Regions from separate parts of the Arthrobacter sp. YC-RL1 genome, predicted to be linked through region 1. Evidence: predicted binding sites of a transcription regulator. Region 1 holds the regulator's gene; the other holds the start of a gene.
What was found. The regulator LexA, encoded in region 1, represses DNA repair genes until DNA is damaged. The targets are predictions, from matches to a motif close to TCGAACANNTGTTCGA.

Region 1 (3,414 bases):
CCGCCGAAAAAGACGAAGTTCGAGTCTGAAACCGAAGGCTTCAAACCCAGCTCGGTCAAGGTGCTCACGATGCGGTCGCGTTGGGTCTTGATTTCTTCGACCTGTGCCAGCAGAAGGTCAACGTTCTTCAGCGCGGCAATGGCGGTCGCCTGGGTCACTGCAGAGAGGTGGTAGGGCAGGCGGACAAGCCGAATCGCATCGGTGACTTCCGGTGCCGCAGCCAAGTAGCCCACTCGGGCGCCAGCCAGGCCGAAGGCCTTGGACATCGTGCGGCTGACAATCAAGCGCTGGCGTCCTCCGAGGAGGCTCAGTGCCGACTTGGTATTGGCCAGTGAAAATTCAGCGTAGGCCTCGTCGACGATGACCATGGCGTTGGTCTCGGAGGCTGCCTCGTAGACAGCCTCGATGACATCCAGTCCCAATGCCGTGCCGGTTGGGTTGTTCGGAGAGCAGAGGAAAACGATATTCGGTGTGTGCTCGCGTACCTGCGCGGCAGCAGAGTCGGCCGAGAGAGTGAAATCATCGGCGCGTTGGCCGGCGATGTATTCGGTATCGGTTCCGCTGGCCAGCAGCGGGTACATGGAATAAGTGGGGCCGAAACTCATGACGCTTCGACCGGGGCCACCGAAGGCTTGCAGGATCTGCTGCAGGATCTCATTGGAACCGTTCGCGGCCCAAATGTTCTCGCGATCCAGATCGTGGCCCAGGTACTTGGCTAGGAGTTCACGCAATTCCACGAATTCACGATCCGGGTAGCGATTCAGCGTGGCCGCTGCCTTGGAGACTTCTTGAGCGATTGCATCAATCACGGTCTGCGGAAGCGGATGGGTGTTCTCATTGACATTCAGCTGAATTGGTACGTCAATTTGTGGCGCACCGTAAGGGGACAGCCCGCGGAGATTCTCACGCAAGGGCAGCTGACTCAATAGTTCACTGCGGACATTCACGTCATTAAGTCTAATGGCGCAGTCGTCGGTTCAAGAATTGGCGACAAACCTTGGTAACAATACCTGTCGCCATTTTGAGGGTTTGACCGGCTAGTTGGCCAACACCGGGATCTCCAAGGTGTCGCCAACGCGGATCTCGCTGGAGTCCAGTGCGTTGATCTCCGTGATATGCTCCATGGCCGCATTCACGTCGTAGCCTACGGCGTATTCACGGGCGAGATCCCACAACGAGTCGCCCGGGATGACGGTCACGGCCACGGTTTCAACACCTTGCGGCGAGTTGGACGCCGCCTGGGCACTTGAAGTGAACATGGTGATCAGGAATGCGGCGGCGATGGTCAGAATGAACACCGGGACCCCAACCAGCACGGCCCAGCCGCGACGATTGATGCGGATCTTCATGTGTTCTTTGGTGCGTTTCGAGTCAAGTGCGGCGGTTGCCATGACTATTCTCCTCAACAGTGGCATGATGCGAACCTGTCTTCGAATACTGTTTTCGAAGATGTGTTCGATTCTCGTATATCTTTTCTAACAGAACTTCGCGGAAATTGTCCAGACACTTTCGAACAAATCTTTGAAAGACTCCCTCACATCGACTAAGATTTCGAAGTAGAAGAGGAACGAATACATAACATCACTGGCTTCCGACAGTTAGGCATCCGCCCAGCTCACGACCGGTGATTAGGGAAGGCTAAAGGTCATGTCAGCTTCAGAGCGCACTCCCCGATCGAATGCACGTTCGCTGACGATCCGCCAGAAGAAAATTCTCGAGACCATCCAGCGCTCGATCGGAAAGAACGGCTATCCGCCGTCGATGCGCGAGATCGGCGACACCGTGGGCCTCAAGAGCCTGTCGAGTGTCACGCACCAGTTGAGCCAGCTTGAAAAGCTCGGCTACCTTCGTCGTGATCCACGCCGACCTCGTGCCATGGAGATCCTGCTGCCGCTGCAGCTCAGCGAGGATGCCGCAGCGGCCGAGGCGCCCAAGCCAGCGGAAGAGGCCGGCAAGGAAGATGCGAAGATCATTGAGCTGAGCACCTCCGCGGACACCACTATGGTGCCGCTGGTTGGCCGTATCGCCGCTGGTGGACCGATCCTTGCAGATCAGACGGTAGAGGACGTGTTCGCGCTTCCGCGCCAGCTGGTGGGCCACGGAGAGCTGTTCATGCTTCGAGTCTCAGGAGACTCGATGGTTGATGCTGCGATCTGCGACGGCGACTGGGTTGTTGTGCGTCGCCAGCAAACTGCGAACAACGGCGACATCGTGGCTGCATTGCTCGATGAAGAAGCTACCGTGAAGACGTTCCGGCAGCGCGACGGTCATACCTGGTTGTTGCCGCAGAATTCTCGGTACGAGCCGATCCTCGGTGATGCAGCGACCGTCATGGGACGCGTTGTATCGGTCATGCGTTCGCTCTAATCCGACAAATCGAAGAGCGCTGGGGTGCAGTTCAATATGACTGCGTCCCAGCGCTCTTTGCTTCGACACGGGCTCAGCCGTGCCGGCTTCCGCGGAATGAACCAATACCGATCTAGCGGTTCGGGTCCATCCGCTTGAGGACACCGGTGATGGTCTTCTTGTCCACGGTGGGCCACATCGGCGGCAACGAGGCCTTGAGGAAACTGCCGTAGCGTGCGGTAGCCATGCGTGAGTCGAGGATTGCCACGACGCCCTTGTCCGACACGGAACGAATCAACCGGCCAGCGCCCTGGGCCAGACGGATCGCGGCGTGTGTGGCCGAAACCTGCATGAAACCGTTACCGCCGTGCTTCTGCACGTCTTCGGTGCGGGCCTTGGAGATCGGATCGTCCGGACGCGGGAACGGGATCTTGTCGATAATAACCAAACGGCAGGAGTCGCCAGGCACGTCTACGCCCTGCCAGAGAGTCATGGTGCCGAAGAGACAAGTGTCCCGTTCCTCGGCAAACTGCGCTACCAGAGACTTCATGCTCGCATCACCCTGGCAGAGGATCTCGACGTCGAGGCGCTCGCGCAAGATCGCCGCCGCTTCTTCGGCAGAACGCTTCGAGGTGAACAGCGCCAACGCGCCGCCGCCCGAAGCCTTGATCAGATCCTCGATTTCGTCCAGGGTCTCGGCGGCAAGCTGCCTGCCGGGTTTGGGCAGGTGCTTGGCGACATACAAGATGCCCTGCTTCGGATAATCGAATGGGCTGCCGACGTCGATGCCTGTCCATGACGGTGCACCGGCACCCATGAGCCCCAGTGAACCGGCCACCGAGTCGAATTGCGCGCCGATGGCCAAGGTGGCGCTGGTCAAGATGACGGTACGACCGTCAAAGAGTCCTTCGCGCAGTTTTCCGGCCACGGACAGCGGTGCCACGTTAAGTGTCGCCGGCTGGTTGTCATCCGCCTCGACATAGCCGCGGCCTTCGACAAATTCTCGCGGACGGGTCGTGTAGAGCACCTCCCGGCGGTCTTCGGCTTCGAGCATGCGGATGGCGTCAT
Region 2 (3,414 bases), 970 kb from region 1:
ACCAGAAATACGTGATCGTCCCCATGGCCTCGGGATTCGCCGCCGTGGACAGCTCGACCGGGGAAAAGCTCGAACTCTCCCACGTCCTTGGTGACACCGTCTTGTGCACCAGCGACCGCGATTCGGTGGAAGTCAGGCACATCGACGGATACGAACAGACGGCCTACCTGAGGGTGCCGCAGACCGTGCAACCATGCACCCGTGACACGCAGAAGGCCACGAAGGACCTTCCGCTGTATGCGGAGTTCCAGCGCACAGGCAAGGACCAGCAGCGGATCGCGGTGCTCCCGGACCGCGCGGGCATGGTCGCGTACCGCATGCCCGATGAATAGTGCCCCAGGCGGCAAACCCTGCGGGAAGCTTCTCTGGGAACAGGCCTGAAACTTGCTGGAATACCCTCCCAGAAACCAGGCCTACAATCACGTCTCATGACTACAGAATCCGCTCGGGTCACGTCAACGCGGCCTGCCATCCCAGTGCTCATCGCCCTGGGCCTCATGGCGCTGTCACTGCCGGCATTTATAGTCCGCGAACAGCTGTACACAGCGGTCACCGCGGCGGCCGGTTCCTCCCCGGCACTCACCCTGCTGGCGGTGTTCTTCGCCGACGCGGCGTTGCTGCTGCTGGTCTTGTTCACCGCCGGGCTGGCCGTATGGTCATGGTTCAGGGACCGGGCGGCGTTCGCGAGGCTGGTGCTGGGAGGCCTGGGAGTGATCCTCGCCTACGCCGCAAGCAGCACGCTCAAGCTGATCCTGACCGAGGCGCGGCCCTGCCAGAGCATTCACGTGGCCATTGCGGAAACCTGCCCGCCGCACGGGGACTGGTCCTGGCCTTCGAACCACTCGGTGCTCGCCGCCGCCTTCGCGACCGCCTGCGCCTTGGCCATCGTGCGGCTGCGCTGGTACCTGGCCGCCACGGCCCTGCTCATCGCCGTGGCGCGGGTGGGAGTCGGCGCGCACTACCCGCACGACGTGCTGTTCGGTCTTGGCCTGGGCATGCTGGTGGTCCTCGTTGTGTTCAATTTCCTCCCGCGACTTGTCCGTCGCCTGCCCGGAACCGCGCGGATCGCCCAGCAGGCCGGCGGGCACTGAGCCCGCCCGGTGCGGGGGATCGCACGGCGCTCGCCGGTCGACGGTGCGGCCTTTGGCGATTTGCATGTGAGTTGCGTCAGAGTTCACACTCATTCGAAGCAATTTTCGATTAGTATTGCTTCGTGGCTATTACTGCAGAGAGCAAGAAAACTGATCTGACGCGCCTGGTCGTGAAGGGCGCGCGCGAGCACAACCTGAAGAACGTGGACATCGATCTGCCGCGCGACGCGATGATTGTCTTCACCGGCCTGTCCGGGTCCGGCAAGTCCTCCCTCGCGTTCGACACCATCTTCGCCGAGGGCCAGCGACGTTATGTCGAGTCGCTCTCTGCCTACGCGCGAATGTTCCTGGGCCAGGTCGACAAGCCGGACGTGGACTTCATCGAGGGCCTGTCCCCGGCGGTGTCCATCGACCAGAAGTCCACTAGCCGCAACCCGCGTTCCACTGTCGGCACCATCACCGAGGTCTACGACTACATGCGTCTGCTCTGGGCGCGCGTGGGCCGGCCGCACTGCCCGGAATGCGGCGAGCCGATTTCCAAGCAGACCCCGCAGCAGATCGTGGACCAGCTCATGGAGCTGCCCGAGCGAACCCGCTTCCAGATCCTGGCTCCCGTGGTCCGCGCCCGCAAGGGCGAATTCGTCGACCTGTTCGCGGAGCTGTCAGCCAAGGGCTTCTCCCGCGCCCGCGTGGACGGGCAGACCATCCAGCTGACCGATCCGCCGAAGCTGGCCAAGCAGGTCAAGCACACCATCGAGGTGGTTGTCGACCGCCTGGCCATGAAGGAGGAGGTCCGCCAGCGGCTGACCGACTCCATCGAGACCGCGCTGGGCATCGCCGACGGCCGCGTGCTGGCCGACTTCGTGGACCTGGAGGACGACGACCCGAAGCGCATCCGCTCTTTCTCCGAGAACCTCGCCTGCCCGAACGAGCACCCGCTGGCCATCGACGAGATCGAGCCGCGCACCTTCTCCTTCAACAACCCCTTCGGCGCCTGCGCCGCCTGCTCCGGCATCGGCACCAAGCTGGAGGTGGACGAGCACCTGATCGTCCCCGACGACGAGGTGACCCTCAGTGAGGGCGCAATCGCCCCGTGGTCGCTGGGCAAGGCCACCACCGAGTACTGGAACCGGCTGATCGAGGGCTTGGGCAAGGACCTGGGCTTCAGCATGGACACCCGCTGGAAAGACCTTCCCGCCGCAGCCCGCCAGGCCATCCTGAACGGCAAGGACCACAAGGTCGTGGTGCAGTACAAGAACCGCTTCGGCCGCGAACGCAAGTACTCGACCGGCTTCGAGGGCGTCATCTCCTACGTGCACCGCAAGCACCAGGAAACCGAATCGGACCACGCACGCGACCGCTACGAGCAGTACATGCGCCAGATCCCGTGCCCGACCTGCGGCGGCGCCCGGCTGAACCCGGCCTCGCTGTCGGTGCTGGTGGGCGGCAAGTCCATCGCCGAGGTCTCCGCCATGGACTTGCGCAGCGCCGCCGAGTTCCTGACCACCCTGGAACTGAGCAACCGCGAGGCGCAGATCGCGGTGCAGGTGCTCAAGGAAATCGGCGCCCGCATGAAGTTCCTGCTGGACGTGGGCCTGGAATACCTGACCCTTGAACGCGCAGCCGGCACGCTGTCCGGCGGCGAAGCCCAGCGCATCCGCCTGGCCACCCAGATCGGCTCCGGCCTGGTGGGTGTGCTCTACGTGCTCGACGAGCCGTCCATCGGCCTGCACCAGCGCGACAACCGACGGCTGATCGAGACCCTGCTGCACCTGCGTTCGCTGGGCAACACCCTGATCGTGGTGGAGCACGACGAGGACACCATCGCCGAGGCGGACTGGATCGTTGACATCGGCCCTGGCGCGGGCGAGCACGGCGGCGAAGTGGTGCACTCCGGCTCCGTGGAGGGGCTGAAGGAGAACACCCGTTCGCTGACCGGCGACTACCTTTCGGGCCGCAAGCAGATCGAGATCCCGTCCAAGCGCCGCAAGGTGGACAAGGACCGCAAGCTCAAGGTCGTCGGCGCCAGCGAGAACAACCTGCAGAACGTCAGCGTCGAGTTCCCGCTGGGCGTGCTGACCGCGGTGACCGGCGTGTCCGGCTCGGGCAAGTCGACCCTGGTCAACGACATCCTCTACAAGGTGCTGGCGAACAAGCTCAACGGCGCGAAGCAGGTCCCCGGCCGGCACACCCGCGTGCAGGGCTTGGAGCACCTGGACAAGGTGGTCCACGTGGACCAGTCGCCGATCGGCCGCACCCCGCGCTCCAACCCTGCCACCTACACCGGCGTGTTCGACAACATCCGCAAGCTGTTCGCGGAGAC

Region 2: uvrA (excinuclease ABC subunit UvrA) is a predicted target of LexA. The motif match lies at 1,185-1,200, and genes of this name have one in related genera.

Annotation. Positions count from the first base shown of each region.
Region 1 is NZ_CP013297.1:2,719,549-2,722,962, forward strand. Features, by position in the region: gene ATC04_RS12625 (histidinol-phosphate transaminase) at 1-947, opposite strand, end outside; gene ATC04_RS12630 (LysM peptidoglycan-binding domain-containing protein) at 1,038-1,391, opposite strand; gene lexA (transcriptional repressor LexA) at 1,648-2,367, shown strand; gene ATC04_RS12640 (ATP-dependent DNA helicase) at 2,480-3,414, opposite strand, start outside.
Region 2 is NZ_CP013297.1:1,746,059-1,749,472, forward strand. Features, by position in the region: gene ATC04_RS08160 (PQQ-binding-like beta-propeller repeat protein) at 1-332, shown strand, start outside; gene ATC04_RS08165 (phosphatase PAP2 family protein) at 429-1,091, shown strand; gene uvrA (excinuclease ABC subunit UvrA) at 1,214-3,414, shown strand, end outside.